3 regions of the Laceyella tengchongensis genome follow, and region 2 is predicted to be linked to each of the others. Evidence: riboswitches for the same ligand, from Rfam matches in the RefSeq annotation. Region 2 holds a riboswitch; each other region holds the start of a gene.

Evidence for each region. Region 2 has a riboswitch for S-adenosylmethionine ahead of QQZ12_RS02035 (Na+/H+ antiporter NhaC family protein). Riboswitches for the same ligand answer to the same signal wherever they lie in the genome.
Region 1: it holds a riboswitch for S-adenosylmethionine, as region 2 does, so the genes downstream of both, QQZ12_RS06830 (homoserine dehydrogenase) here and QQZ12_RS02035 (Na+/H+ antiporter NhaC family protein) in region 2, are expected to answer to the same signal.
Region 3: it holds a riboswitch for S-adenosylmethionine, as region 2 does, so the genes downstream of both, metH (methionine synthase) here and QQZ12_RS02035 (Na+/H+ antiporter NhaC family protein) in region 2, are expected to answer to the same signal.

Annotation. Positions count from the first base shown of each region.
Region 1 is NZ_FXTU01000002.1:636,205-646,558, forward strand. It holds gene QQZ12_RS06795 (DNA polymerase IV) at 1-49, shown strand, start outside; gene QQZ12_RS06800 (YolD-like family protein) at 46-402, shown strand; gene QQZ12_RS06805 (DMT family transporter) at 490-1,392, opposite strand; gene QQZ12_RS06810 (ATP-binding cassette domain-containing protein) at 1,513-2,442, opposite strand; gene QQZ12_RS06815 (GNAT family N-acetyltransferase) at 2,808-3,272, opposite strand; gene QQZ12_RS06820 (nucleoside recognition domain-containing protein) at 3,418-4,374, opposite strand; gene rlmD (23S rRNA (uracil(1939)-C(5))-methyltransferase RlmD) at 4,412-5,800, opposite strand; gene QQZ12_RS06830 (homoserine dehydrogenase) at 5,953-7,269, opposite strand; SAM riboswitch class I at 7,357-7,468, opposite strand; gene QQZ12_RS06835 (fumarylacetoacetate hydrolase family protein) at 7,554-8,564, opposite strand; gene QQZ12_RS06840 (MGDG synthase family glycosyltransferase) at 8,663-9,763, opposite strand; gene QQZ12_RS06845 (small, acid-soluble spore protein, alpha/beta type) at 9,901-10,182, opposite strand; gene QQZ12_RS06850 (superoxide dismutase) at 10,350-10,354, opposite strand, start outside.
Region 2 is NZ_FXTU01000001.1:423,719-434,072, forward strand. It holds gene QQZ12_RS02030 (6-phospho-beta-glucosidase) at 1-679, shown strand, start outside; gene QQZ12_RS02035 (Na+/H+ antiporter NhaC family protein) at 733-2,052, opposite strand; SAM riboswitch class I at 2,148-2,257, opposite strand; gene QQZ12_RS02040 (nucleotidyltransferase domain-containing protein) at 2,392-3,198, shown strand; gene QQZ12_RS02045 (DUF3800 domain-containing protein) at 3,379-4,137, opposite strand; gene QQZ12_RS02050 (YqjF family protein) at 4,308-5,051, opposite strand; gene QQZ12_RS02055 (YczE/YyaS/YitT family protein) at 5,120-5,737, opposite strand; gene QQZ12_RS02060 (hypothetical protein) at 5,984-6,292, shown strand; gene QQZ12_RS02065 (hypothetical protein) at 6,295-6,513, shown strand; gene QQZ12_RS02070 (hypothetical protein) at 6,528-6,818, shown strand; gene QQZ12_RS02075 (DoxX family protein) at 6,954-7,334, shown strand; gene QQZ12_RS02080 (hypothetical protein) at 7,771-8,328, opposite strand; gene QQZ12_RS02085 (hypothetical protein) at 8,501-8,830, shown strand; gene QQZ12_RS02090 (NADP-dependent oxidoreductase) at 9,014-10,036, shown strand; gene QQZ12_RS02095 (chorismate mutase) at 10,237-10,354, shown strand, end outside.
Region 3 is NZ_FXTU01000004.1:141,272-151,625, forward strand. It holds gene QQZ12_RS10140 (DUF4145 domain-containing protein) at 1-322, shown strand, start outside; gene QQZ12_RS10145 (DinB family protein) at 407-883, opposite strand; gene QQZ12_RS10150 (PTS fructose transporter subunit IIABC) at 1,134-2,978, opposite strand; gene pfkB (1-phosphofructokinase) at 2,990-3,904, opposite strand; gene QQZ12_RS10160 (DeoR/GlpR family DNA-binding transcription regulator) at 3,901-4,644, opposite strand; gene QQZ12_RS10165 (hypothetical protein) at 5,113-5,454, shown strand; gene QQZ12_RS10170 (DUF2085 domain-containing protein) at 5,471-5,809, shown strand; gene QQZ12_RS10175 (tetratricopeptide repeat protein) at 6,103-7,428, shown strand; SAM riboswitch class I at 7,483-7,592, shown strand; gene metH (methionine synthase) at 7,672-10,354, shown strand, end outside.

The sequences.
Region 1 (10,354 bases), on a different contig from region 2:
CGGGCAGGCTCTTGAACGGTCACAAAAAATAGGAGGGCATCACCGATGAGTGAATTTTTGAATCGCCACAACATGCTGTGGGAAGGCAGCCGCATGTTTCTCCCAGAACACCGTGCGGCGCTCTTGCAGCGCAAACAGGACGAGGAAGCGTTCATTCCCCCCCAGTTGGATGAAGACCAGCTCGTCGAGATGAATCGCCTGCTGATGGAGGCGGTGGATGGCGACTTCCCTCTGCTCGTCCGTTATGTGAACCGGCGCCGCCCCTGTGAATGGTGCGGCTTTGTGCAGAAGATCAATCCGCATGAGCGCTGGATTCGACTGGCCAATGGGCGGGAAACCACCACCATCCCCTTCTCCGACATCTACGGAATGGAAAAGGCTACGGACAGAGATGACGTATAAGGCCTTCCCGCCTTAGGCCATACGGGGCGGGGATTGATCCATCGAAGAGCGTCACCGATGTGGCTGCGCTCAGAGGTTGAAGCCTTCTCAAGCAGCCGTCTGAAACTTTCCATCTTCTTCTGACCGCGCCTGCGCCCGAATAAACCACACAATTCCGACGATAGAGAGCAATCCACCCACCAGTTGCGACCAAATAACCGCCTCATCAAGGAGCCACGCTGCCAACAAGACCGTTCCTACCGGTTCACCCAGTACTGCCATCTGAATCGTAACCGCTTTGGTAAACTTGAGCAACCAATTGAACAACAAGTGGCCAAAGACGGTCGGCACGGCGGCCAGCAGGAAGAAGATGCCCCATTCTTCAGCTGGATAGGAAAACAGCGGGACACCGAGAACAACGTTATATCCGGCCAGCACCAAGGTTGCGACCACAAACACCACAAAACTGTAAACCGTCGAAGAGATGCGCTGGCGCAAATTTTGCCCCAATAGCATATGGATGGCAACAGCAACCGCGCCCAAAAACGACAAAACATCTCCCCACAGCGCAGTCAGGGTCCAAGCAAAATCACCGCCAACAACCAGCCCCGTGCCGACCAGCGCCAATCCCATTCCCCAAAACGCGCGCGCCGGATACTTCTCCTTAAACATCAGAAAAGCTCCCGCCGCCACCAAGAGCGGAGTCAGATTCAAGAAAATCATCGCACTGGCCACTGAGGTGTAATGGAAGGATGACATCCAGAACAAAAAATGCAAGCTCAAAAAAAAGCCCGACAAAGACAGTCGAACCCAATCCTTACCTGTCAGGCTGACCAGCCCAGCACGCTCCCGCCAGACCCACGGCAACATGAGCAACGCAGTCAGCGACAGACGATGCGTGGCCAAAACGCTGGCAGGCGCAGACGACCACTTGATGAAAATACCGGAAAAAGAGAAAGCCACCACTCCCAATGCGAGTAGCAAAAACACACCTGCACGCGATGGATTCATCGTTTCACCTCCCTTTGGCATCATATTCTGATTTTAAGACAAAACTATGCCGATGTCTCCACTCCCTCCACTAAAAAAGGGTCGCATTCCGGCACATGGATGCAACCCTCTCACGCGCTTCTATTCCCCTCGCTTCAACCAGTCACGCTCTCGCACCAGCTCTTGAAAACGCCGTTCCAGCTCGGCTCGCTCCGCCTCTGGTAGCGGGAAACCGAGTCGCCCCAGCACTTCCACCAATGCCGTTTCAATCCGCAACAAGGCCTCGGCCGACTGTTTGGGCTGAGAGGCGGATGTCCGGGTCAAGCTCCGCTCATACTCCGCAAACGTCCCCTCGAAATAAACGGCGCGCTGATCTTCAATGATGATCAAGCGTTCAGCCACCTCCCGGAGCAAATGGCGGTCATGCGAAGCGAACAGCAACGTTCCCGGATAACTTTTGAGCACCCGTTCCAACTCCTCGCGCGCAAACAGATCCAAGAAATTGGTTGGTTCATCCAACACCAGCACATTGGACTCACTCAAAAACACTTTGGCCAACGCCGCCTTCACCCGCTCGCCGCCGCTGAGCACGCTCACCGGCTTGTGCACCTCCTCACGTCGAAACAACAGCCGAGCGAGTACCGTGCGGATCATGGTCTCATCATACCGGCTGGATGCCCGCACATTCTCCAAAATCGATTTTCTTTCATCCAACACATTGAGTTGTTGCTGGAAAAAGCCGATTTTCGCCGCCGAGGCCCAAGCAACCCCAGGCGCGCGGGAAACCAGCAGCTGAAGCAATGTCGATTTGCCCGCACCATTGGCACCAATCACGCCCACCTTCGCTCCCGTCGGAATCGCGCACCGAAGCGGCGCAAACAGGCCTGGTTTGCCGACTTGCTCCAGTCGCAACACCACCTTGCTCCCGATGGGATGGTGATGGCTGGCATCAAATTGCACATGCGGCAACTCGCGCGGCTTTTCTTTCTCTTCCAAGCGGGCTTCATCCAACGTGAACAACAACCGCTCACCCAACCACTTATTCACATTCGCCGCTTCTAGCAAAAACAAAAAAAATCCTCCCTTCGCTCTCAGAGAGGATTCATGCCATATCCGTTTAACGGCATGCACGAAAAGCCCATCGCCTGGCAGGTAGGTATAAACCAGCCAAGCAACGCGCCAGTGATGCTCGTGCAATAACGAAAAATGGACAGGCGAATCCCGCTCCGAAAACACTGAGTAATTGATTCCTCAATGATTGGTTTCGATTAGCGAGATACATTGTCCATTGTTCGCATACCGTTCCTTTCCTTCAATTTGTCATTTATTATAACCCTCCCAAACGCGCTCCGTCAACGAACAGCAAAGCGATCGGGCAAAAGGCAAACCTTACAGAAGCAAGAACGATAAAAAGCGATGCGCTAGGAGTTTCAAGGCTAAAGCGTCAGCCGCAACACCTTGAGGGACCCGTCTTCCCGCTCAACTTGAAAGCTGAGCCGCTCGTATAAGCCGAGCACCGGGTTATCTTTATGCACGGCGACCGAAAGCGACTGAAAGCCCTCCATGCGGGCTTGATTAACCAACCGGGTAATCAGGTAGCGCCCAATCCCTTGATTGCGATACTCTGGCGAAACAGCCGCAATCAGCTCTGGCGTCTTCTCATCAAGAAAAGCGAGCCCCGGGCGGTCTTGTGTGAATTGGCGGAACCACACCGCACCAATCGGCTTTTTTTCTTTCTTTAATAAAACGATAAAGCCGATATCCACCCGTTTTCCCCAATCTGCGAGATAATGATCCATCATTTGTTCGCGTTCGTTTCCATAAAACTCCATCGCCAACTCCAAGAATTCCTTTAACACAGGTGCATCAGCAGGTTTAATCGTGCGAAAAACGAGTTCCATGTCATGTTCATCCCTTTCATGTCATTGCACCAAACCACTAGAATATTAAATAATTTTATTCGACTTTTATATAGATTAACCCTGCTAAACATTTATAAAATGTAGAAAAATACCCAATCATCCATTTCAATGCACCTGACTTGCCCTAACTGCTTCTTTGCATCCGTTGCCCTAAGGGCTCTTCCCCGGAATTCACTAAAAGGCGGGCGACAACCAGCGTGACGGCAATCGCTGCCAGCAATCGGATCAACAACAGGTAAACGACCGGAATCCCAAGCGGGACAAAAATCAAGGTGTCCTCAACTACCGCATGACAAGCGGCCAAAAAAATCATGATCAACGTCATGTCGCGCTTGGAAAAGTTGCGCTCTTCCGCCTCTTGAATGATAAGACCCGCCCCTAGAAACAAGCCAGCAAACAACCCCGTGGCCATCGCAATGGCTCCATGCCCGGAAATCGACAAGGGTTTGAGTAACGGCATAATCCACTGCGCCACCCTATCCAGAAAACCGACATCCTTGAGGGCCTGCAAAACGACCATCAACGGTAGCACAATCACCACCAGTTGCAATACACCTTCGGCCGCCACATAGAAGGCAGTGAGCAAGATATCCCCCCAGCTGTCAGCATGAGCATGCTCAACTGGCGCCACCACTCCTTGCGCAATCGGTTCTCCGCCACCGGCCCACGTCCAGTTGATGATCAAGGCCGAGACCACTGCCAGTCCCATCCGCACAGTGATCACGGCCCATGTCGCCACACCCACCCGGCGGCAAACCGCCGATTCGATAAACATGTTGTGTGAGAAGCTAAGCATGACCGCCAAGATGAACGCTTGCTTCACCGTCAAGTCAACCGCCTGCATAGCCCCTAAAGCGGCATAAAGATTCAACACATTGCCCAGCACCAGCGGAATCGCCGCTTCCCCACCCAATCCAAACACAGACATAAAGGGGGCGATGCTCTCCGTCACCCATCCCAACACGGGCGTCTGCTTAGCCACCTGAATGACAAACGCAATGGGAAGAACGATTTTGCTCAACTCCCACGACGTTTTAAGGCCAGCGCGCATCCCCTTCTTCCAATCCACGCTACGGTTCATCTTCTCCCACCCGCTCTTTCTGTTTGGCGATTCAATTTTACATCTGCACCAGTTCACACACGGCTTCCACATGCGCTGTCTGCGGAAACATATCAAACGGTTCAATCCCGGCAACCCGATACCCGCTCTTCAACAACTGCGCACAATCTTTGGCCAACGTCGCTGGATTGCAAGAAACATATACCACGCGCGGCACCTTTGTCCGCATCAGAGCCTGCAACAAAGGCTGTCCCAATCCGGTCCGTGGCGGGTCTACCACGATAACATCCGGCCGCAATCCTTCTTTGATCCACTTGGGCAAAAGCGTTTCCGCCGCACCCACGTAATATTCGGCATGGGCGATACCGTTTAATTTGGCATTCTCCTTGGCATCGGCAACGGCTTCAGGCACCGTATCCATGCCGATGACACGCTTCGCTTCAGAAGCCAACCACAAGCCGATGGTTCCCGCTCCGCAATAGGCGTCAATCACGGTTTCTGTCCCTGTCAGGCGAGCCGCTCGTTTGACCGCGTCATACAGCCGGACGGTCTGGGCGGGATTCAGCTGAAAGAAGGCCCGGGCGGATAACGCAAACGTCAATTCTCCCAATCGTTCAATCAGCTTCTCATTCCCCCACAACAGCCGGGATTCCTCTCCAAAAACAAGTGAGGTTTTATCTGGATTGTGGTTCAGCACTACGCTTTTCACTTGAGGTAGCCGTCGGGTCACTTCACGCACAAAAGCTTCTTCTTCGGGAAATGATTTCGTCCGGGTGACCAACACCAACTGGATTTCTTCTGTGGCGAAAGCAATCCGCCCCACCAGATGCCTGAGTGTGCCGCGATGTTTCCGCTCATCATAGATATCCACCCCCAACTCCTCCACCAGTCGCTTGGCTTCGTAGAGGGCTTCGTTCAGCTTGGGATGTTGCACCATGCATGCACTCGCATCAACCAATTGGTGGGAAGCGGCGGAAAACATGCCCATGGAGACTTGACCGCCCATACGCCGCAAAGGAAATTGCGCCTTGTTGCGATACGACCACGGTTCATCCATCGTGACAGTCTCGCTGATCGGCACATCTCGCAAACCAGCGTACCTGGCGAAACTCTCGGCAACCAACTCCCGCTTCAAGCGCTTCTGCATCCGGCGGTCAATGTGCTGCAATTGGCACCCACCGCACTCCCGATACACCGGACACGGCGGTTCCACCCGATAAGCCGATTTTTTCTTCACTTTTAATAGTTGGGCTTTGGCAAATTTGGGTTCCACTTGTACCACGCGGGCGACCACGATTTCACCCGGTACAGCGCCTTCCACAAAAACCACTTGCTTTTGGTAGTGGCCTATGCCCTCGCCATTGATGCCGATGCGGCGGATGGGAAGCTGGATCACCTCCCCCCGCTTCAAGCGAATCTGTTTTGCTTGCTTGGTTGACTTGTTCATCTGCCGTTTTCCTTTCCTTAATAAATGCGCTTATCCTATTGTACCCGAAACAATTTGAAAACGCAGGTCTGACGGCAGGTGATCCCTAAAAAAAGACGGCCATTAGTGGCCGCCAGACTAACTAAAAAACCGAAAGCTTGAATTCTGCCTGTTCACTGGTCGCCCGCCGCTTTAGCCAACGGCACCGCCTTAGAGCCCCATGGAACTCCTCCGCCCACAACGGGACGGTTTGCGTGCCAAGTCACTGCCAAGCTCCGCTCACGCAACAAGCGGTCCGCTTGCCCTCGCTCCCATCCGTTGGCGATCAACGCTAACCACGTCGTTTCCCCCTCTTGCGCCGCCTTCCATGCCTGCACCGATAGATCCGCCCGCTCCAGGTGCCCGACCACTTGGCCAGCCGATGCTTGCGCGGACGGAAAAGACAAGAGATGAAAGCGCGAGCCGTCTCCATCCGCACTCTCTAATAACAATGCGCGGGGAGCCGCTTTGCCGGCGGTCTGTCCCGTCAGCCGCCACAAGTTGCACAAATCCTCCACCACAGCACTGGCGGTCGGCTTCTCACCCGCCCCCTGGCCGATCAGCGTAAGATCCTGAACAAAGTCCCCCTCCACATGCACGGCATTGTACACATCGTTCACATTGGACAAGGGATGGGACAGCGGCAACAGGGTCGGGGATACCGAGCAGGACACTGGGCCGTTTTCACCATATTGTTCAGCAGAAGCGAGCAATTTAACCGCAAAACCAAGTTGATCGGCCAAGTCCAATTCGATCGGGGAGACCTGCGTGATGCCCACCCGCTGAATTTGATCGACAGGCACATGCACATCAAAAGCGAGGCGCGAGAGAATCGACAGTTTATGGGCAGCATCGATCCCCTCGACATCTGCCGTCGGGTCCGCTTCAGCGTATCCCTTTTGTTGCGCTTCTATCAATATGTCCTCATACGTACGACCTTCGTCCTTCATTTTGGTTAATATGAAGTTGGTTGTACCGTTCAATATTCCCGAAACTTTACATATGCGATTGGCCTTCAGGAAATGGGATACCGTACCGATAATCGGAATTCCGCCGCCCACACTGGCTTCATAAGCCAACTTCACACCAAACCGCTTTGCCCATGAGCGCAATTCTTCCCCATGGCGGGCCAACAACTCCTTGTTGGCGGACACAACGTGACAACCGTTTTCCATTGCCCGCCGCAAATAATCACGGGTAGGTTCGACGCCTCCCATCACTTCGATGACCACATCTACCTCGCGGGCCAGTACTTCGTCAAAACTGGTGGTCAACAACGATTGCGTTCCTTCCACTTGGCGTTCTTTGTTGATATCGCGCACCAAGATGGCCTCCACCGTTACCCACATGCCCGTGCGCCGGGCGATCACGTCTTGGTTGCTTTGAATCATCTTCCACACGCCGGTGCCTACCGTTCCCAAGCCCAACAGTGCCACTCGCACCTGTTCCATCCCAATCCCTCCAAATGATTGTGTTTGAATATAGAAAAAACCCTCTTCTAGATAAGAAGAGGGTTTTTGCACACGACGAAACCATTCTTCTTATCTCTCAGTGCTACATGTGCACTGCAGGATTTGGCACCTTCCGGTAAGGATATACCGAGGTTGCCGGGCTTCATCGGGCCAGTCCCTCCGCCACTCTGGATAAGAAAATCGTACAACCGATATCGTTTTTCCAATATTTTTATTTATTATGGGCTAACCGAGGATACTTGTCAATCATTAAAAAGAAAATGTCATTCCACAATCGTGTTGCGTAACAATCCCAACCGTTCGATCTCCAACTCTACCACATCTCCAGGTTGGAGATAAGGATGGACTTCCTCACCTAACTCCAACAAGCAGCCTGTGCCCACCGTGCCCGATCCGATCACGTCTCCAGGTACCAATTCGCACTCAGCAGACGCTCGTTCAATCATTTGCGCGAAGGTCCAATGCAAATCTTTGGTATTCCCTTTGGATAGCTCACGGCCATTGACACGCGCGCGCATCGTAAGCGACCAGCGCTCTCCGGCGCGGCAGTCTTCCAATTCATCTGTCGTCACCAACCAGGGGCCGAGCGACGTGGCGAAGTCTTTCCCTTTCGCCGGCCCAAGCCCGACCGCCACCTCTTGCAGTTGGGCGTCGCGGGCACTCCAATCATTCATGATCATGAAGCCAGCGATATGGGCAAGAGCTTCTTCGCGCTTGATGTTCTTTCCCCTTTTGCCGATGACGCAGGCAATCTCCAATTCATAGTCAAGCTGATTGGTGTACGCCGGTTTCTTCACAGGCGCTTCCGGGCCAATCACTGCCTGATGGTTGGAAAAATAAAAAACGGGGATTTCATACCACTGCGGTACCATGCCCAATCCCCGCTTTTGGCGGCATGTCCGTACATGTTCTTCAAATGCGTAGAAATCGCGCAGGCTACTCGGCGTCGCGATCGGCGCAAATAGATCCACTTCCGCCAAAGCTAATGCCACCGGTTCCCCTTCCACTTGCAAGCGCAACCAATCTCTCTGCCCCAGTGCTTGATCCAATCGTTGCAGAAAGTCGCGCTCCTGTTCGCCCCGTTGCAAAAACGTAAGCATGTCGGTGGCGAGACGATAAGGAAAGACGAGGTTTTGCGCCAACTCCATGCACTGCTGTGCCAGCCCGACATCGATCACATGCCCGTCCCGCACCCAGCCCAAACGGGCCAGCATCCCATCCTGTGATTGAATATTGAGTTCATCCGCTTTGACCATATAAGTAACCAACTTCATCCACTTTCCCTCCCCTCCTTTTTACAATATTCCAACTTTGAATCGTTTAGCAAGCGGCGAAATGATTCATCCCACCGCGAATAAAAAAACAGACTTCATTACAAAGTCTGCAAAATGGGAGCTTTGGCATTGCATGTCTCTTTGACGATTCTCTGACACGCGTCTGATGACATCAGCACCCCAAACCGTTCGCGCATCCGCCCCAATTGCAACGGCGAATCGAGCAGTTTGGAGACTTGCAGGCGAATGGTTGACGGACGCGTAATCATGGCGACGCGATGGTGCAAGAGATATTGCTGATTAGCTTCTTCCTGACCCGGGAAAGCTTCGAACAACAGCATCGGCAACTGTTTAGCAATCGCTTCAGTGATGGTCACCCCACCCGGCTTGGTGATCAAAAGGTCGGCAGCGGACATCCATATGGGTACATCGGTGCGGTACCCTTCAATCCGTATGTGCGGTGCGACAAACTGCCGGGTCAGCCGCTCAAACAATCCCCGATTCTTCCCTGTCAGCACCACCAACTGCAAATGGTCCAACTCTTGCAATTCGCCCACAACTTGTTCCAACGGTCCCAGGCCAGTGCCTCCGCCCATGACGAGCACCACCGGGCGCACGGGGGACAACCCCAACCGGCGGCACGCCTCTTGCTTGGATACATGCTCATAAAATGTGGGATTGACCGGAATGCCGGTCTCAATCAATGACAACCCGGTTTGCCACTGTATCCGCTCAAACTGATGCCAATTGGGCAATTTTTTGGGCACGCACAACACATGGGGCACGCGAGCGAGCCAAATGGGATGCAACTCATAATCCGTCACCACCCCAACCGTCGGGATCTCTTCGTAGATGTCCGGACACATGAGCAATCCGAAAGGATGGGTGGTCACAATTTTGGTTGGCTCCGTCACGCGAATCAGCTGATTCAACCTTTTGCGAATGGACCAACCCATCTTTTCAATCACTTCACTAGAAACGTATCGAATGACTTTGTTATGGTGAGTCCAATCATATAAATAATAGTATAAGGTCGGAAACTTACTTAGCATGCCGTGATATCCGGACTGCAACAGGGGATGAAAACTGTTTGGAATGAGTTGCAGCAGATCAACGACTTCCGCGGTGACGTTCGATTGTTTATTAAACTCGCACGCCAACGCTTTGGCGGCGGAGTTGTGGCCTGTCCCAAATCCCATTGTAAGCAAGAGTATGCGTTCGATGGCACTCCCCTCCTTAACCCATCTTCCCCATTATAGCGCGCTCATTTAGCGCATATATATGAATCTGTTGATTTCTTTACTAATCTTAACTAACTGTTCATACAGATTTGCCCTCATTTCCGGTTGTGAGCCAACGAGGCCTCGGCCATGCGCACCAGTTCTTTAACCATGCTTCCTCCGATGGCTCCGCCGATCTTGCCGGCGTCCTCAGCCTTCAGCTCTCCGTTCCCCCGCTCCTGAAACGGAATGCCTAATTGCTTGGCTACTTCCATACTTACGTCATCTGGGCTTGCGATATGCTTGCCCAACGCCTTGCCCATCACATTCTTCTTAAGCAAATCCATTCCCTGTCTGGCTGCGGGATTGAGCAACCGTTTTTTTCTTTTACGCGCCATCACATCCCCTCCTTGATGGATAGTCTGCGACAACACCTTGGCAAATATAAGGGGTGAACTTTTTTTATTCTACACTTTTTGTTCACAGGGCGCAAAAGCGCACACTTCGCCCCGGAATGCCGCCAAAGCAAAAAAAGCGCAACCCCATAACGGGTTGCGCTCCCCCATTATC
Region 2 (10,354 bases):
CATTTCTAGACGGGTGATTGCTATGCTGGCCGGGCGCGGCGAAGATGGACAGACGATCCGGCAATTGACTGGTGTCGAGTGGGTGCCGGAGTTTGTGGAAGCGCTAGGGGTGATTCCTTGCGGTTATCATCGATATTATTATCAACCGCGCACCATGCTGGCCGCGATGAAGCGAGAAGCGGCACAAACCGGCACCCGGGCGGAGGTGGTCAAACGGCTGGAGGACGAACTGTTTGCGTTGTACCAAGATTCTAATCTGAACGTCAAACCGAAGCAATTGGAGGGGCGTGGCGGTGCCTATTATAGTGAAGCGGCGGTGCAGTTGATGCGTTCCATCTACACCGATAAGCGGGACATTCAGGTGGTTAACACCCGCAATCAGGGTGCGATTGCCGGCATCCCTGATGAGTCAGCGGTGGAAGTGAGTTGCGTCATCACCAGAGAAGGTCCACGCCCACTCGTGATGGGTGAGTTGCCGGTTGCCGTCCGCGGATTGGTGCAACAGATCAAATCGTTTGAGCGCGTCACTGTCGACGCCGCTGTGTCAGGAGATTATCGCACAGCGTTGTTGGCGATGGTCATCAATCCGTTGGTGCCTTCGGATGCGGTCGCCAAGCAGATCTTGGATGAGTTGTTGGAGGCGCATCGGGCTTATTTGCCGCGTTTCTTTGGTGATTGAGGAAGGCTCAAACCAAAAGAAAACCCCACCTTTGTCATGAGGTGGGGTAAATATTATTGGTTGGCCGGCAATGTTGTTTTTTGTACAGCGGGTTGGACTCCCTTGGCCCGTGGATAGCCGACCAAAATGGAGATTGCTGCGCAGATGCCGATCAACAGCGGATAAACATTGTACTGCATGATGGACAGCGGGGAGATCGAAGCCACACCCGCGGCCACGAGCAGTTGCGGGCCGTACGGGATCAAGCCCTGGATGCAACAGGAGAAAATATCCAGCAAGCTGGCTGATTTGCGGCGGTCGATCTCATACCGTTCGGCGATTTCTTTGGCCAGCGGCCCGGCAATGATGATGGAGATGGTGTTGTTGGCGATGGCCAGATTGGTGGCCGAAACCAAGCCGGCAATGCCGAATTCAGCGCCTTTTTTCGAACGGATGTTGCGGGTGATCGCCTGCAACAAGAAGTCAATACCACCATGGTGACGGATTAATTCCACCATGCCCCCGATCAGGAGAACCAATATGGAGAGTTCTTGCATTCCGGCAAAGCCGGTGCCGATCTCTTTGATGAAGCTCATCAGGGTGTATGAACCGTCCAACAGGCCGATGGCTCCGGCAAACGCAATTCCGCCCGTCAATACGAGTAGCACATTGACGCCGGCCAACGCCGCGATCAATACAGCCAAGTAAGGCAATGTTTTAACCCATGCCACTTGGTCGGTGGCGACATGGCTTTGTCCACCCAGCGTTAAGAAGGTGAGGATGGCTACAGTAACCAGGGCGGCGGGCAACACGATGAAAAAGTTCACTTTGAACTTATCTTTCATATTGACGTTTTGCGAGTTGACCGCGGCGATCGTCGTGTCGGAAATGACAGACAAATTATCCCCGAACATAGCACCACCGATCACGGCCGCAATGGCCAAGGCCACCGGAATGTCTGTCTGCCCGCTGATGCCGACGCCGATGGGCGCCAGAGCTACAATCGTCCCCATGGAAGTCCCCATCGACAGGGAGATGAAGCAGGCAATCACAAACATACCGACGATCAGCAGGTTTTGCGGTAGAATGGAAAGAGCTAAGTTGACGGTGGCGTCGACAGCTCCCATCCCTTTGGCTACTGAAGAAAAAGCGCCGGAGAGCAGAAAAATAATCACCATCAAGATGATGTTGTCGTGTCCAGCTCCACGGCAGAAAAGCGCCGTTTTTTCGTTTAAGGATAAGGAACGGTTCATCAGAAATGCCACACCGGACGCGATCAGGACGGCGACCAACACGGGGAATTTGGTGAAGTCCCCGGTCACTAGCCCGGCGCCGGCGAACAAGGCCAGAAATATGGCAAAGGGCAACAATGCCCATGGATTGGCTTGTTTCATGCTTATAACCCCTTTCTGTGGTTGGAAACGGAAAACTGAAAAGACCCCTTCTACACACAACAGGAAGAAGAGGTCTTATGGTTATAAGCACACTCTTCTTATCTGCCAAGCTAATCGCTTGCTGGATTTGGCACAGCACTCTCCATGAGAAGAGTCCGTTGCCGAGGTTTCCCAGGGCCAGTCCCTCCGCCTCTCTTGATAAGAAGACGATCTTACTTATTCCGTTTTTACATGCATACGAACTGCGTGTCGATTTCCTTATGCCATAGTAAAATGATTATATGTAAATGTCAACGATTTGTTGGTTGTCAGGTTTTGGTTGAAAGGGGGGATTCACAAATGACAGGACATCAACGTCAGATATTGGACGAGTTGCGGCACATAGAGGAAAAACACGGGGTCAAGATTTTGTATGCCTGTGAATCGGGCAGTCGGGCGTGGGGTTTCCCATCTCAGAATAGCGACTATGATGTGCGTTTTCTCTATGTCCATCCCGTTGCTTGGTATTTATCCATCGAGGAGAAACGGGATGTGATCGAATGCCCTATTCACGACATGCTCGACATCAACGGTTGGGAGTTGCGCAAAGCGCTGAAGCTGTTTAAAAAGTCCAATCCCCCGTTGCTGGAGTGGCTTTACTCCCCGATCCAATACCACGAAGCGTACACCGTAGCAGAGCGCTTGCGGCAGCTTGCGCAAAAGGCGTTTTCCCCACGTGCTGCCATTTATCACTACCTACATATGGCCAAGGGCAATTTTCGTGGGTATCTGACAGGGGAACGCGTGAAAATCAAAAAATATTTTTATGTACTGCGCCCGGTATTGGGCTGTTTATGGATTCAGAAGCACCAGACGATGCCGCCGCTTGTATTTGAGCAGTTGGTGGAGGAACTGATTCCGGAGGGGAGCCGGCTTCGTGCCGACATTGACGCCTTGTTGGTCCGCAAAAAAGCGGGTGACGAGTTGGACGTAGGGGCGCGGGTGGAAAGCATTCACGCTTTTCTGGAGGAACAGATCGCGCATCTTGAAAAACTGGCCGGGGAAATGCCGGTGGCCGAAGGGGTGTCGACGGCGCAATTGGACGAGCTATTTCGCTCCGCATTAGACGAAGTGTGGAGCGCAACGGGACAGTTTGGGGCGAAGTAAATGCACCCGTTTAGAAAAATCGTTTTGAAACGGTTTGGAATTGACGTATAATAAAATTACTGAGTGCATATACTGGAGCGTCGGCGCCACCATCTCCCGAAACCATGACTTTTCGGTCGTGCGGAAATCGATGTGCGGGTCCAACACCCTGGCACAGGATAGGGAATGGGGCGCCGCTATTTATCTTTTGAAGCAAAAAAGGTTAAACCCTTGATGCTCATTGCGAGCATGACAGTCCTTGAGCGAAAAGCCGAGCTGTGCCTCGAGATGGTCTACCACGGCCCGTTTGGGATTGTGCGAACGGTTGGTGACGGCTTTTTCGTAGTGTCCGTTGCGGACATAGGCAATCGCCCCGGCCAGGACATCCGCCATTTGTAAAGGTGTTTGGGTGCCGTCTCGCGATTCGACGCGGCGTACCACAATCAAGGGATAGGCAATGGGTTGCTTGGCCCCTGAGGGGAGCTGCCGAATGAGCTGGATATAGTCGGCGGCCATTTTCCGGTTCAAATAATATTCCAAATCCTGCAACCTTCCGGGTACGGAGTTGCTTTTGCGATCCAAAAAGATGTCATAATGATGCTCAGGAGCCAACCATTTATAGATCAACCAGAAAAACATTTTGTAAAAATGCGTTTCTTTGTTATCGCCAGCTTTTACGTTTTTTTTGTCCGACATGTCTACGATGAGGGCTCGAAACTTTAAGTTTCCTTGCCTCATGTGCTTGATAAACAGATTGATGAATGCGATATATGCATCTCGATGGTATTTTTTCATTTCATTCCAGTGAAACTCGCGGTTAAATCCAAGTTGCCGCCGCATGCGAGCAACATCCGCCTCTAACGCTTTGTACGTGTCCGCGCGTTGCCAAATAGTGCCCAACACCATGTATTTGTGAGCATTCTGACTGCTTTCATCTCCCCAAATCACGATTAGGCTCAAAGTGATCGGCTCCGTTTCACAGGTTATATACTGATTATATATTCTTTCAATTGTTATTTGAATAATCAATCTTTTATCTCTGTCAAAGATCTTGCTTTTGCGCAATGAAGGTGCCCCGCCCCGGTTGCTTGATGCGAGAGAAATTTTCTCTCCCCAACCGGTTGCGGGGTTTATTGATGTTTGCCGGTGCCCAACCGCACAAATGGCCACACATGGGCGGTTACGCTGGAAGCATAATGGCATAGGGGTTTTTCGTCTAAGGCGGGAAGCTGGATGGAGGTTGGCAAAGTGTTGGCGTGAATAACCCCTTCCGCTGGCTGCAAAGGCCAAGGGGCATGGCGAATATCCCCGCGGTGGAGGGCGCCACGGATGATTAGGTATTGCGAGTAACGCGCAGTCAGCCAATCGGCCAGTGATCCCGGTTGGATGGGCGCGGGTCTGGGGGATTGGTGCATTTGCGCCGCAAATCGGGCCGCCGGTGTGAACAGGTTTGGCCGTTCACAGATGAGGGAAGTGTGTTGGCCATGCGCGGTGAAACGTAAGCGAGACGGAAGGTAGGGCAGGCGCCACATCATCCGGGCGGCCAGGGCGTGCAACCAGCTGCTGACATCGCAACTCAAAAAGAAGACGCCGGGTTCTCCGTCATACGTCACATATGTACGCAAATTGAGTTGCAGATACGAAGAGAGGCCTGGCATGGGCGGTAGAAACCGCAACCGCTCATGTTGTACCCGAAAGGCCACGATGCTGATCCATGCGGTGCCGTCACGGCAATCCAATGAAAGTGGAGCAGGGATGTGCAGTTGCAGGGCGGCGGCGGGGATAGGCCAATGAAAGAACCAGACATCAGCTAACGTCTGGGCAATGAGCCAAGGTTGGGGAGGGGTTGGTGGGGGCTTAAGGTGATGGTTCATTGTTGTCAGTCTCCTTCTTCATGCGTGGATATTCGTAGTATGGAGAAGGAGCAAGGTTCCCATGCGCTTTAAGAACGGGTGGTTGGAGAGTCGGTGAAGAGGAGCCGTTCGATCTTGGGGATGAAAAATTGGATGAAGGGCCCGCACAAGAAGGTGTAAATAAATGTTCCCAAGCCGAGTGGACCATGCAACACCAAGGCGAACAACAAGGCACTGCCGTCGATCACTGTTTTGGAGGCGGTGAGGCTCATCGCATATCGTTCAGTCAGTATATACATCAACTGATCAGCGGGGGTCAAGGCGTATTTGCTTTGCACATAGATGGATATGCCGATAGTTGCGAGCAAAAAACCTCCCCAAAAAATGAGCACTTGGTAGAAAAGTTGGACGGGATGAAAATCTAATGTGTCCAACCAAAAGTCAATGCAAAAGCCCAAAACAACAATAGTTAGCAAGGACAGTGGATTGGGCGTTTTTTTGGACAGAAACGCGTTTAGCAACGTAATCAGCACCCCGCAGGTGATGAGCCAGGACCCGACGGTGAAGCCGATCCATTCCGACATCGCCACAAAGAACCCATTCCACGCGTCAGCACCCAATTCAGAGCGCAAGATCAAGGAAATGCCGAGCGATTTGATAATTAAGCCGCAGATATATGAGAGGCTTCTCGTCATTGTTTTACCCATGGCATACCAACCTTACGGAGAGATTTGTTCTAATATATGTGTACAAGTTATCTGGCAGAAGTGTAAGTTGGCTTTTTTGTAAGGAGCGGAGCAGGCGCGCTACAGATGTTCCTTCAATTGGGTTTGATGGAAAATATTTGAAAAATGATGATTTCTGAATTATAATTCAAGTGCGAAACGCAATTTTTCGCGATGTATCCTTGTTATTGTAATGATCAACTTTGTCATTTTAAGGAGGAATAAAAAGTGTTTGTGATGCACTTGCGGGGAGAAAAGGACCGCGTTTTGCCGTTTGTAGGGGAGTTGCAACAAAAGCCACATGTGACAGTCGTTGATGCTGAGATGGAGAAAGAGGGGGAGATGGTGCAGCTGTCATTAACGGTCGATCACCAGCCGCGCAAGCGTGTGCAGGTGATTCGGCTTCATACCGAATCAGGCGCAGTGGTGCCTATCCCACTGATGGATGTGATGCAGGTGGAATGGGAAGAAGGAAAACATTTATTCTGCGGATGGTCATATGACATTTTTGGAACATCGCGCAACAGGAGAGGATGAGGATGGCTGAGATCTGTTTTTGGTATGATCGGTCGCGGGAGCGGTTGGTGATCCGTCATTGCCCCACGGGAGAGATGCGCGTGATACATAAGTTGCAGCCGATGATCCGGTTTTTGTCGGCTTATGGAATCAGGGAGTTGGAAGAGGCGGTTGCTCCCTGCCATGGGGATGACCGGTTGCATTTGTTCAAACGGATGCAAGTGCATCAGTTGAAGCGGTAGGAGAGGTGTGGACGGTGTGGTTGGTTTCGTCGGTGCTTACTTTGCTTGGAGGGATGGGTTCCGTTTATTATGTGTGCTTGTTGGGCAAATGGCTGGAGGAAGAGCGTATGGGCAAGCGGGAAGCTAGCTTAAGCATCTTGGCGGGATTGTGCCTCCATGTCGCCATAGCGACGGCCGGCCGGGGATTGCAAGCCGTTTTTTCGATTCAGGCAGAAACCGTGATGTGGTTGACCCATGGCGGTATGATGCTGTCGCTTTGCACCAGTGTCATGACGCTCCATTGTTTGCGGCGGAAGTGCGGGTGACAGCCGAATTTAGTTGTTGTCAGTAGCGTTCGCAATTTGGACACATGTACTTAAGAAAGATTTAATCTCTGTTTATCAGGGGTTTAGAGATGAGGGTTATGATGGCATGGATAAGAGATTGAAAGGGGAAACAACATGAAATTACAGGCGAGTTACGGCCCTGTGTTCCTACGAATTGGTCTGGGTCTCATTTTTCTTATTCATGGTGCGCAGAAATGGATGGGCATGGAACAGACGATTGGATTTTTCGGCCAGGAAGGCATCCCGATGGCTTCGTTCACGGCTTACGCGGTAGCGGGCTTGGAGGTGTTGATCGGGGTAGCTTTCATCCTTGGGCTGTTCACTTCTATCGCTGCAGGGGTCGCGGTTGCGATCATGGCAGGGGCGATCTTGTTTGTGAACGGGAGCAAAGGATTTGCAGGCGGGTATGAATATGACTTGTTGATTCTGCTCACCGCCGCGTCGCTCCTATTTACTGGGCCTGGTGCACTAAAAGTACCCATCGGCAAAGATTGAGCACCTCGATCCCCATCCATGCTGTTTTCGACAAATGGCGGAGTCCATATGGGCGGCCGTCTTTTTTCGTTTCAGGCCGCAAGAAAAACATAAAAAACCTCCCAGCCAATTTGGTTGGGAGGTTTTGCTTTCATGGCAGCCAGCACCTCAAACCCCAACAGCTGCGAACTGCCCTCGGTCAGGAAAGTCAGAGCTGGGTTTTGTCGATCACTGAAGGCTAAGCCCTAAACACTAGGTTAGAAGAGCACTGAGCACGTGAACACTGGCCGCCAAACGACTGCCTACTGGGCAGCTTAGCTCACTGAGCACTCAATCTTTTAAGAGGAGTCCATGATATGGAACTATCTTGAAAGGATAGTCATATCAAAGGACCCTAATCTCAAGGCATTTTTTGGGGTTTACTACGCCATGAAAGCAATCAGACGTGAAAAGCCGTTTATTCGTTGATACCGATCAAATGGGTTGTGGCGTTGGCAATCTGCAACGCAGCATCAACCTGTTCCATGAATTCAATGTTGAATTGGTTGACTTTCTCCACTTCTTGCCGTGGGAAGAGGTAGAGCAAGTCGGCATTGTCGACAGAGTCCCGCTCTTTCTTGCTGTTATACCGCTCCACCTCGGCTTCGGCGCGGCGAATCGCCGTGTTGCAGGCTTCAACCAAGTCTTGGTTCATGCCGATGAGATGGTTTTTGTAAAGCAATGCTTCGTGCAGGGAGAACGTTTTCCCGGCGACGGTGATTTTTGTTTCCAAGTTGGTGCGATCAATTGCCGATTTGATGATGAAAAAGCGCTGTGCCAGATCATGGTATGCTTGAATCTTGGCTTGCACTTCTTTTTCCGCCTGCTTGACACTGTATTCTTGGTTAGCCCCTTTGATCCCCCAAGGGTGTTTCTTTTTGGAGGACCAAGCTGAGTAGGTGCTTAATTCTTCTTGAATTTTGGCCATACGTTTTTTGATGAGTTTCAATTCGGAGAGTCCTTGTTGAATGAGCATGATGCGCTCCCCTTTTCGTTCAATTAGTTAGGAAGATGATTTCATAATAGAGGGTTTGCGCTTTTCAGTCAATCATTTCATTTAAAATTATGATACAGGATTAAATATTAAACACTGTTCTTGTTATAATGAATGATTGGAGACTTGTGTTCATTCATTGTGGAGGTGCGAGATGAAATCTTTCATCGATGAATTGGCGAACAAGCTGAAAATCGATGCAGATATGGGTATATCCTGCGAAATCGTGGATTTTTTCAGCAATGAAGAGATTGAAAGTTATCAACATAAAGTGGATGACCACAAACATATCTGGATTGACGTGAAAATGTACGAATATGGTTTTGCGGCCGCCAATGCTTTGTTTATGTCTTTTATGGCCTACATGAGTTATGCGCACTTCGCAGTGTTCTCCTCAACTGGTGGGATTGGTTGGACTCAGTATGATTTTCTCTCGTCAATGGATGGAAAAACGGCTTTTTATTGCCATGTGCGAATTTCATGACAGTGTTAGCAAATGATAAACCGATAGAGGCGCACTCGCTTTACAACAGAGCGAAGGCGCCTTTGTTGCATTGATGGAGATACTCAGAAGAGGTGTAGTTAATTTGATTGAGTACAATTAAATAGAGTAAAATAGTAGAGGTGTATATAAGTTCTTTTCCATCGAGAAGGGAGAAATTGCATCATGAGCAAACGCAACCAACAAATCTTGCTGATTAACCGGCCTAAAGGGATGCCGACTGAAGCGGACTTCAAGTGGGAAGAGATTCCGATCCCCCAACCAAGTGAGGGGGAAGTGTTGGTCAAAACGCTCTATCTGTCAGTCGATCCATACATGCGAGGTCGTATGAACGATAGTAAATCTTACGTGGCTCCATTTGAGCTGAACCAACCGATTTCCGGCGGTGTGGTCGGTGAAGTGGTTGAATCCAAAGCGCCGGGTCTTGAAGCGGGGGACATCGTGGTTGGTATGCTGGATTGGAAAAAATACCAAACTGTTTCCGCTCATGGGGTGAAAAAAATTGATCCAACCGTCGCGCCGATCACGACTGCTTTGGGAGTGGTTGGTATGCCTGGCCTAACCGCTTACTTCGGCCTGCTTGATATAGGCAAGCCCCAACCTGGGGAGACAGTCGTGATTTCCGGAGCTGCAGGAGCTGTGGGCATGGTGGTTGGGCAAATCGCCAAAATCAAAGGTTGCCGTGTGGTGGGCATTGCCGGATCAGATGCAAAAATAGAGTATTTGGTCAAGCAACTGGGCTTTGATGCAGCCATCAATTATAAAACGGCGACTGATTTAAGAGCGGCGTTGAAAGAAGCTTGCCCCAATGGAGTGGACATTTACTTTGACAATGTGGGTGGGGAAGTTTCGGATGCGGTGATGACCTTAATAAATCCACATGCGCGAATTCCGCTGTGCGGTCAAATCGCATTGTACAATATGGAGAAAGTGGCGATAGGGCCGCGTATCCAGCCGTTGCTTTTGATCAATAAGGCGTTGATCAAAGGGTTTATCGTTAGCGATTACGCTGAGCGCTTTGAGGAGGGTACCCGCCAGCTGGCTCTTTGGGTCAAAGAAGGCAAGCTCCGGTATGAGGAAACCATCGTGGACGGATTTGAAAACACCATCCAAGCATTTTTGGGACTCTTCTCCGGTGAGAACCTGGGCAAGCAATTGGTGAAAGTAGCCGAGCCTTCTAAGCGCTGACGGCTGAATAGGAGCATGGAACATGACTCGTTTCCCGTGACTGGGAAACGGGTTTTTGTGTGGCAAGGAATCACCCGTTGACATAAAAGTTGGAAAGGTGGTTAAATAAATAAAATATTCTAGTAAGAGAAACATTGACGCATGTGAAAATCGATGGTTGATGGCGTAGAGTGCTCCCTGCTTGAACAGGGTTAAGCGTGATGGCGTTTGTTAAAGACAGTGGAGATGAGGGGAGAGAGCCAGTGAATAAACAGGCGAGTCAAGACAAAGGGATAGTTGAGAATTTGCGGAGCATGTCAGCGTTGCGCGAGGAGATGA
Region 3 (10,354 bases), on a different contig from region 2:
GGAGGGAAAACGGTGGATTCAGCAGGCGGCGGAGAAAGAAGAGCCGATTGCTATGCGCATTTTAGGCTACCGCTTGTTGCACGGCGTCGGGTATGAGCGGGATCAGGCGCAGGGGGAGTTCTGGCTCCGTAAAGCGGCGGAAGCGGGTGAGGTGATCGCGATGCGGGAATATGGGTACGCGCTGATCGAAGGAAAGGTCATGGCGCAAGACATTGCCGCGGGGGAAAGATGGTTGACCAAAGCAGCGGAGGCAGGGGATGCCGAAGCCGGACAATGGTTGAAAAAGAAAAAAGGTGGCCTTTGGAATCTGTTCAGGTTATGAGAAAAAGCCGAGTCATGGAAGGAAATCCACGACTCGGCTGAATAGCGATGGCACGCGCCAAGGTTGATCCCTTTACGCACACCCTTAATCCAATTGCAACTTGACAAACAGCGGTAGCGTTTCTACCCCGACGATCCGCGCGTAAGTGTACAGTTGTCCTTTGTGGTGGATCTCATGATCCCGCATCATTTGCAAAAGCACTTCACCCGAAAGCGGTCGGCCGAATGGTTTGGTCACGTCCACCATAGCGGCAAACTTTTCATCCGGCAGGCTGGACAAGGATTGGCGGTTTTTGTCGGTCAGTGCTTGCGCCAATTCCCGCAACTCGGCGACGGTGTTCACAGCCTTTTCCGGCTCAGCAGGGGATACAAAATGTCCTGCGATAACTGAATTGACAAACATGTCGGCGGATTGCAGCATGTGCAAGACCAATTCTTTCAGGGACATGCCTTTTTCCCAAGGGCGATAATCCAAATGCTCGTCTTGCAATTGCTCCAACAACTCCAAGATGACCAGGCGGTGACGCAACCAACTGTTGACAAAACCGTTTGCTTTGCTCATCAAGATTCACCTTCCAAATTAGAAGTTGCTTACAAAAGTATATTATAACTGAAAAAAGGGAGGATGAGATCGGTTTTTGCAAAAAAACAGCCATCCGTTGTCCGTATGCCGCTAGGGCGTGTCTGGCAAATCAAGTTTGTGGGGAAGAAGCGGCGGAAAAACCTTTTCTCGAGGAGCGCCTCGCCACGCGTGAAGCGAATGAGAAAATGGTTTTGGAGCCGCTAGCCTATTCATCAGACACACCGTAGTGTCAATCCTGCCTTGGCCGTTTCCAAACGCCAAGTGCGAAGGCAGTAACGAGAGAACCCACCACAATGGCCGCCGCGTAATGGAACGGCTTGTTGACGAGGGGGATGACGAACAATCCGCCGTGAGGCGCGGGCAGTGTGATCCCTAGCCACAAGGATAATCCGCCAGCGACAGCCGCCCCGACTATGCAGCTTGCCAAAACACGCAAGGGGTCAGCGGCCGCGAAGGGAATCGCTCCTTCTGTGATAAATGAGGCCCCCAGGAGATAATTGGTCAAACCCGCTTTCCGCTCAGAGTCACTAAATTTGCGTTTGAAGAAAGTGGTGGCTAACGCGATGCCCAGTGGTGGAACCATTCCGCCAGCCATCACCGCAGCATGTGGGCCGAAGTTGCCCGCTTCCATGCAGGCGAGGCCGAATGTGAAAGCCGCTTTGTTGATGGGGCCGCCCATATCCGCGGCCATCATGCCGCCCAAGATCACGCCCAACAGGACGGCGTTGGTGCCGGAGAGGCCACTAAGCCAAGCGGCTAGCGCCTTGTTTAGCGCGCCTACCGGGCCGTTGACCACGGTGATCATCAGGATGCCGGTGAGCAAGATGCCCAGCACGGGATACAAGAGAACCGGTTTTAGCCCGTCGAGCTGTTCAGGCAAGAATGCCAACGCTTTTTTCAGGCCGACCACGATGTATCCGGCCAAGAAACCGGCGATCAACCCGCCCAAAAAACCGGCTTGCGCTGAGGCCGCCAAAAAACCGCCAACGACCCCAGGAGCGAAGCCCGGACGGTCAGCAATGCTCATTGCAATAAAGCCGGCCAAGATGGGCACGAGGAAATGGAACGCGCCTTCGCTTCCGATTTTCATCAACATCTCGGCGACTGGTCCTTTGGCCTCAATGCCACCCCAGGCGAAGGCTAAGGCGATCAGCACACCGCCCCCCACCACAAACGGCAACATGTTGCTCACGCCATTCATCAAGTGCTTGTAGAAACCAGCTCCTCCCTGAGAGGATTCAGTGCGGCCCGCTGCGTTGTCCGCGACATAGAGAGGAGCCTCCTGCCGGAGGGCGGCTGTAAGGAGCCGTTCCGGTTGATGGATCGCTTCTGCGACACGCACTTGAATGACGGGTTTTCCATGAAAACGGCTCATCTCGACCTGTTTGTCGGCGGCTACGATGATGGCGGTGGCTTGGGCAATATCTTCTGGTGTGAGCTTGTTTTTCACACCGGTTGACCCATTGGTTTCCACTTTGATGGTAAGGCCCATTTCCCGCGCTTTTGCGTTGAGCGCGTCAGCGGCCATGTATGTGTGGGCAATGCCCGTGGGGCAGGCTGTCACTGCCAATATGAGCTTATCGGTGGTGTGGGTGGACGCCGCTTCTTCCGGCTCGTTTTCCATTTCTTTGTCTTGGATGAGTGCTACCAACTCTTCCGCAGTGCGGGCTTGTTCCAACTGTTGGCGGAATGCGCTGTCCATCAGGAGAACGGACAGGCGCGACAAGGTTTCAAGGTGGGCTTCATCAGCTCCCTCGCCAGCGGCGATCATAAAGAATAGGTGGGCTGGTTGGCCGTCAAGCGCTTCATAATCGATGCCCTGAACGCTTTTGCCGAAGCAAATCGACGGTATTTTGACGGCATCCGTTTTGGCGTGGGGGATGGCGATGCCATCGCCGATGCCCGTCGATCCCGACGCTTCCCGCTTGAGAATCGCTTCTTTAAACTTGTTGCGGTCTGCGAGCCGCCCCGCTTCATCTAATTTGGCGACCAGTTCTTCGATCACTGCCTCTTTGGTGGTCGCTTGAAGTTCCATGATGATGGTGTCCGGTTTTAATAAGTCTGTGATCTTCATGAGGCCCCTCCTTACAGTTTGGTTAGTTGAACTTGTGGATAAACGGTTTCGATCGTGTCTAGACTGGCCAAGTCCGCTGAAAAAGCGGTAGCACCACCGGTCGCGATACCATAGCGGAATGCATCTGGTACTGAACCGTGTTGCGACAGGTGGCCGATGAAGCCGGCGACCAAGGAATCACCTGCGCCCACAGAGTTAACCACGGTACCGCGTGGCACGTTGGATCGGTAGATCCCATCGGCGGTGAACAACAGAGCGCCCTTGTCGGCCATAGACACAATGACATGTCTAATCCCCTGGGCCAACAACTTCTCGCCATAAGGGATCGTTTCGTCGAGCGAGGTGAAGGTCGTGTTAAATAATTCACCCAGCTCGTGGTGATTCGGTTTGATCAGAAAGGGATGGTGGCGAATGACCTGCGCGAGTGCTTCACCGCTCGTATCGACTACCACCTTGATGCCGCGTTTGCCGTAGGTGACCAGCAGTGTTTGGTACAGGTCAGGCGGGAGCGAAGGGGGAATGGTGCCGGCGAGCACCAGCATGTCCCCGGCCCGGAGGCGTTCCAGCTTTTGCAGGAATTGCTGTAGGCGATCGGGGGGGATGGAAGGGCCTGCGCCATTGATTTCCGTTTCCCCACTCTGTTCCTTCAATTTGATGTTGATGCGGGTATCCCCGTCGATACGGACAAAATCATGCGCCACTCCCTCACTCGTCAATGCTTTGGTGAGATAGGTGCCAGTGAACCCGCCGACAAAGCCGAGGGCGGTGGTTTCCACCCCTATTCGCGCTAAAATGCGGGAGACATTGATTCCTTTGCCGCCTGGGTATTTCTGTTCCTGATCCATGCGATTCAATTCGCCTCGGCGCAAGGTTTGAACATGGACGGTGAAGTCGATCGATGGATTGAGTGTTACTGTATAAATCATGTGTCCACCTCAATAATGTCGGTCTGATTTAGATAGGATTGTCGCTGCTCTTCCGGGAGCTTGTCGGTAATGATGCGCATCTCATGGATGTCAGCGACTTTAGCGAAGGCCACTTCATGGAACTTCTGGCCGTCCGCTAGCACATATGCCTGGCTGGCCAAGCGCGCCGCCGTTTTTTTAATCATGGCTTCTTCGGGGTCGGGCGTGGTGTATCCCAGCTCCAAATCAATGCCGTTGGTTCCCAAAAAACACTTATCAAAACGATAGAGGCGCAAGGACTCCAAGGCCATGCTCCCAATCATCGCGCGGGTGGACAATTTGATCATTCCCCCCAGCAAATAGGCGCGGATTTGCCGTTCAGCCAGTGCTTCCAATTGCGCGAAGCCGTTGGTGACAACGGTCAGATTTTTGGCTTGCAGGTGGGGCACCATTTCCAATGTGGTGCTACCCGCATCGAGATAGATGCAATCACCGGGCTCAACCAAGGAAGCAGCGGTTGCAGCGATGCGTTGTTTGATTTGAAGGTTTTTGGTTGATTTTTCAGCAATGGTTGGTTCGGCTCCCTTGGTTTGTAGCAAGGCGGCTCCGCCGTGAATCCGCTTGAGAAGACGGCGCCGTTCCAACTCGATCAAATCGCGGCGGATGGTGGATTCTGACGAATCCGTCGCTAGGACAAGCTCTTGCAGTTTGACAGCACCCTTCTGTTTCAGCAGATCCAAGATCACTTGGTGTCGTTGGATTGTAAGCGTTTTCGTTCACCTCGCTTCCTTCTTATCATAGCGGATGTCGTTTGCTTAATCAATCAATTTCGTTCATTTTCTATCTTTTTCATTCAAAAGAATGGGATGAATCTACATAAACTACAAACTTTTACAGATAATTTGTAACCAAATCAGCAAAATCAAAAGAGGAAATATCATGTCGGTAAACAAAATCATATTGACAAACAGATTGCCTTCTGTTGATTATGAATTGAGGTAACAGGGATAGTGAGAAAGCGCCCAGTCCCCAGTGGTGAGTCACACTTGTTGGTGCAATGGCATTCCTTTCATCCGTGTGTCCGATGATGGTCAAGACGAAGGGATGGGAAGAGAGTTGACAAATGAGGTGAGTCCGGCATAAGGGATATGAACAGCATGATCTCCTGATTTTCCATTGATTGCAACATGATTGCCGTAAAGCTTGTTTCAAGATGTTTTGTTTACTGTATGGTTGGCGCAGTTGGCTCGATTTGGCTTGCGATCGCCGCGGCAAGCGAACACTTTGGTAAGAAAGGGGCTAGCGGATTGTTCTTCGTGAGTCTGACGTTGATTCTGTTGTTGGCGGTCGCCGGGGGAATCTTGTTGGTGCAGGGGCTGATCTTGGAAGGGAGTGCCTGTTTGGTTGCGAGTGGCGTCCTTTTTTTGGTGTGGTTCATCTATTACAAGCGGCGCCGGAAGAAGTGTGACGACTTTGATTGCGGATGCGATGGATGCGATGTGTTTGACTGTGACTGCGTGGATTGCAACTGCGTGGACTGCAATTGTGTCGATTGCAATTGTTCGGACTAAAGCGAGGGGGAAGCGAATGGGGCGATGGCTTGATTGGCTGAAGTTCGTGCCCTGCCACCGCAAGCCAGAACGGTGTTTTCATATGGGGGGACAACCTTTGCCCGTCTGTGCGCGCTGTCTGGGCATTATGATGGGTTATTTGTTTATTCCGATCCTGCTGTTGATCCCGCTAGCGCCGCCTTGGCCGTTTGGATTGTTGGCACAGATGCCGATGCTGATCGACGGGGGAACGCAATGGCTGGGTTGGCGCCAGAGCAACAACCTGCTCCGCGTGGCGACGGGCCTGCTCAGCGGCTGGGGTCTCTCTGTCATCGTGGTAGATGGTGCACTAAAGTTGGTCCAATTGATCAAATAAAACAAAAAACATAAATTTGGCATAAAGATTCATTTTATGGAGAAGATAGAGGTATTGGGAAAATATTTCTTGTCCCGAAAGAGATAAGGAATCGGTTTCTTTTTGTGGTTTTTTCAGATTATTTATCTTTTTATGTGATATTGCGGGGGCAGTCGTGGGTAAGAAATAAAAAATAAAGCAGTTGGAAAAAATTACACTCCTTTATATGGAAAAATTTATATGTTTATTCCTTTATAAAATGAAATAGATGGAGTAATATAGAAATAACAAGAATTCGGAAAGGATAGGTCGCGATGAACATTTTGGAAATGAGTGAAGTGGGCAAATACATTCGTAAAGTGAGAAAGGAACGGGGATTGCGGCTGGAAGATCTCTCTGACCAGCACATCTCCACTGCCACTATCAGTAACATCGAGCGTGGCGTACCTCATGTGAACAAAGACAAAGTGTTGTATCTCATGAACAAACTGGGTTTGGATCTGAGTGAAGTGCCCGACATGATCGAAAAGGACACTGGGAGCATCGAAAGCTTGCAAGTGAAATTCACCGCGATTGAAACCATGATCCAACTTGGCAACTATCAACGCGCTTTAGCTCTGTTGTCCGATTTATCCGATGAGGTTACCTCTCAACACCAAGCGACGATTCACTACCTCAAAGGGCGCATTCATTTTATCAAGCGGGATTGGCGCAAAGCAGAAAGGGAACTGAGCGAAGCCATCCGTCTCGCTTATCAGGACCCCTACTCCCCCAAAGTCAACTTGGAGGCGGCCAGTTACTTGTGTCTGTCAGAATGCCGTATGCAACACAAGGACTGGGAGCAAGCGCTGAAATATGTTGAGCGAGGGCTGGACGCTTTAACTGATGAAGAAGAAATTTTCGAACAAATGCATGTGAAGCTTTTGCTCGCTCGGATCGAAAATCTGCAAAAACTGGATCGGGCCGATGAGGCATTGCGTGGTGTCGATGAGGTGTGGGCTCTGTTGCCGCAGATTCGCTCACGCCAGCTGATCCTCCAGACGTATGCGCTTCGGGCAGAACTCCTGCGCAAGATGAAGCTTTACCAAGATGCTATCCGCTATGCCCGCGAAGGAAGCCAAATCGCCGTGGGTAGCAGGGAGTATGGGGGGATGTTCCGATTGTGGTCGGTGCTGGCTCACTCCTATCAAGACGCGGGCCAACTGGCTGATGCAGAGGTTGCATTTGAGTTTGTGCTGGAGCTGGGAGAGCATGTGAGCGACAAAGAGGATTTGGTGCAAGCGAGCTGTTCGTTGGGACAAGTCTATCTCATGCAAGGGAAAATGGAACAAGCGCGAGATATACTGAAACAGGCTTTGGACATGGCGGAACGCATTCACCATGGTTTGTTGACCAGCACGGCACTGATCTTGTTGGGGCAAGCGATGAAAAATATGAACCATTACCTGGATGCTATCGAATATTTCCAAAGCGCTGGCAAGATTGCGGACAAAAATAAGTTAAAAGACCGCGTCTACCAGTGTTATTATGAACTGGCAGATTGTTATGAAAAAATTGGTGAAGAAGCGAAATTCCAGGAAGCGACCCAACGGATGTATCAAACGCAAAAAGAGCTCAACAAAAACAAACTGTATTTGTGAATTTGATTGACACGGTTTTGCGAAATAGCTATATTATTGAGATATAAAAATAATCTCTTATCCAGAGTGGCGGAGGGACTGGCCCAATGAAGCCCGGCAACCTGTTGGTTATTCCAATGTGGTGCTAATTCCTGTCAGAGAGTGTTCTCTCTGAAAGATGAGAGTGATAAGCGAGCGGCAAACACCTTTCATCTTTCGGAGATGAATGGTGTTTTTTTATTTTGAGGAGAGGGTGGAGCCAGCATGGCCAAGCAGTGTGTGTCTGAACGACTGAAAGAGAAGATCCTAATCTTGGATGGCGCGATGGGGACGATGTTGCAACAAGCTGCGTTGACGGCGGCGGACTTTGGGGGGGAAGCCTTAGATGGGTGCAACGAGATGTTGAACCTGACCCGCCCTGATCTCATCGAGTCGATTCACGATGCCTATTTCGCGGCGGGGGCAGATATTGTAGAAACCAACACCTTTGGGGCGACTCCCATCGTGTTAGCAGAGTATGAAAAGCCTGAATTGACGGAAGAGATCAACTTAGCGGCGGCGCGGTTGGCGGTGAAATCATGCCGCAAGTTCTCAACGCCGGAATGGCCGCGCTATGTTGCCGGGGCGATGGGTCCGACTACCAAAACGCTGTCCGTGACCGGTGGCACCACCTTTGACGAGCTGGCCCAAGGCTATTATTTGCAGGCAAAAGCTTTGATTCAAGGGGGCGTTGACTTTCTCTTGTTGGAAACATCGCAAGACACGCTAAATGTCAAAGCGGGGAGTGTGGGTATTGAGCGGGCGTTCGCTGAATTAGGTGTCACCTTGCCGGTGATGGTCTCCGGCACGATTGAACCGATGGGAACCATGCTTGCGGGACAGACGATTGACTCTTTTTATGTGTCGATCGAGCATCTCAAACCGTTTGCCGTGGGCTTGAATTGCGCGACCGGCCCCGAGTTCATGACCGACCATATCCGCACCCTGGCGGGGATGGCTCGATGCGCCGTCAGTTGCTACCCGAATGCCGGTTTGCCTGATGAAAACGGTGACTATTTGGAAACGCCGCAAGCGCTGGCCCGTAAAATGGCCGATTTTGCGGCTAACGGTTGGCTCAATATTGCCGGGGGCTGTTGTGGCACCACGCCTGATCACATCCGGGCGATGAGCGAAGCATTGGCTGGCATTAAACCACGCCAGTTGCAAGCCACACATGCTCCCGCTGTATCGGGAATTGAGGCCGTTTTCTTAGAAGACAACCGCCCCATTTTAGTTGGGGAGCGGACCAATGTTATCGGTTCGCGCAAGTTTAAACGCTTGATCGTGGAAGGGAGTTATGAGGAAGCATCAGAGATCGCCCGCAAGCAGGTGAAAGGGGGAGCCCAGGTGATCGACATCTGCCTGGCCGATCCTGACCGTGATGAATTGGCTGATATGGAGAAGTTTTTGTCGTTTGTCACCAAGAAAGTCAAAGCGCCGCTGATGATCGACTCTACTGACCCCCAAGTGATTGCCCGGGCATTAACTTATACGCAAGGCAAAGCAGTGATCAATTCCATCAACTTGGAGGACGGCGAGGAGCGCTTCCAAGAGGTGTTGCCGCTGGTGAAGCGATTTGGAGCCGCGGTGGTGGTTGGAACCATTGATGAACAGGGCATGGCTGTTTCACGGGAGCGCAAACTGGAAGTGGCATTGCGATCGTATGAATTGTTGGTGGAGAAATACGGCATTGCGCCAGAGGACATCATTTTCGATCCATTGGTGTTCCCCGTGGGCACAGGTGATGAACAGTACATTGGGTCGGCCGTGGAAACGGTGGAGGGGATCCGCCTGATCAAAGAAGCGCTTCCCGGCACTGCCACCATCTTGGGTGTGTCCAACGTCTCCTTCGGCTTGCCATTGGCGGGTCGCGAAGTCCTTAATGCCGTTTATCTGTATGAATGCACCAAAGCCGGTTTGGACTATGCCATCGTGAATACCGAAAAACTGGAGCGCTACGCTTCGATTTCGGAAGAGGAACGCCGTTTGGCGGAGCGATTGCTCTTTGACACCAACCAAGCTAATTACGATGCAGTGCTGGCTGAATTCACGGCCTTTTATCGAGACAAAAAAGTGGAAGAGAAAAAGCAATCAGACCATCTGACATTGGAGGAGCGCTTGGCGCGCTATGTGGTGGAGGGAAGCAAAGACGGCCTGTTTTCCGACCTGGATGAGGCGCTGACCAAATATAAGCCGCTTGACATTATTAATGGGCCGCTCATGGCGGGCATGGATGAAGTGGGGCGCTTGTTCAACGACAACCAACTGATTGTGGCCGAGGTGTTGCAGAGCGCCGAAGTGATGAAAGCGTCCGTGGCTTATCTGGAGCCGCATATGGACAAAGCGAAGACGCATGCCAGGGGGAAAGTGATCTTGGCGACAGTAAAAGGCGATGTCCATGACATCGGCAAGAATTTGGTGGAAATCATCATGGCCAATAACGGTTATGAGGTGGTGAACCTCGGCATCAAGGTGCCGCCGGAACAACTGATCGAAGCAGCGCGGCGTGAGCGTCCAGATATGATCGGGTTGTCAGGCTTGTTGGTGAAGTCTGCCCAACAGATGGTAGTGACTGCGCAGGATTTGCGAAAAGCTGATATTCATGTGCCGATGCTCGTCGGTGGGGCGGCGCTGTCACGCAAATTTACGGATACCCGCATCTCTCCCGAATACAATGGCCCGGTCTTGTATGCCAGAGACGCCATGAATGGCCTTGAATTGGCAAACCGTTTGATGAATCCGGAAGAACGGGATGCGCTGGAGGCCGAGTTGCGGGCGAAGCGAGTCAAATCGCAAGCGGCGAACACCGAAGTGAAAGCGAGTGTGCAGGTGGCTGTGCGACGTGTCAGCGACATCAACCGCCAAGCCCCGCTGTTCGTCCCGCCCGACTATGAGAAACATGTGTATC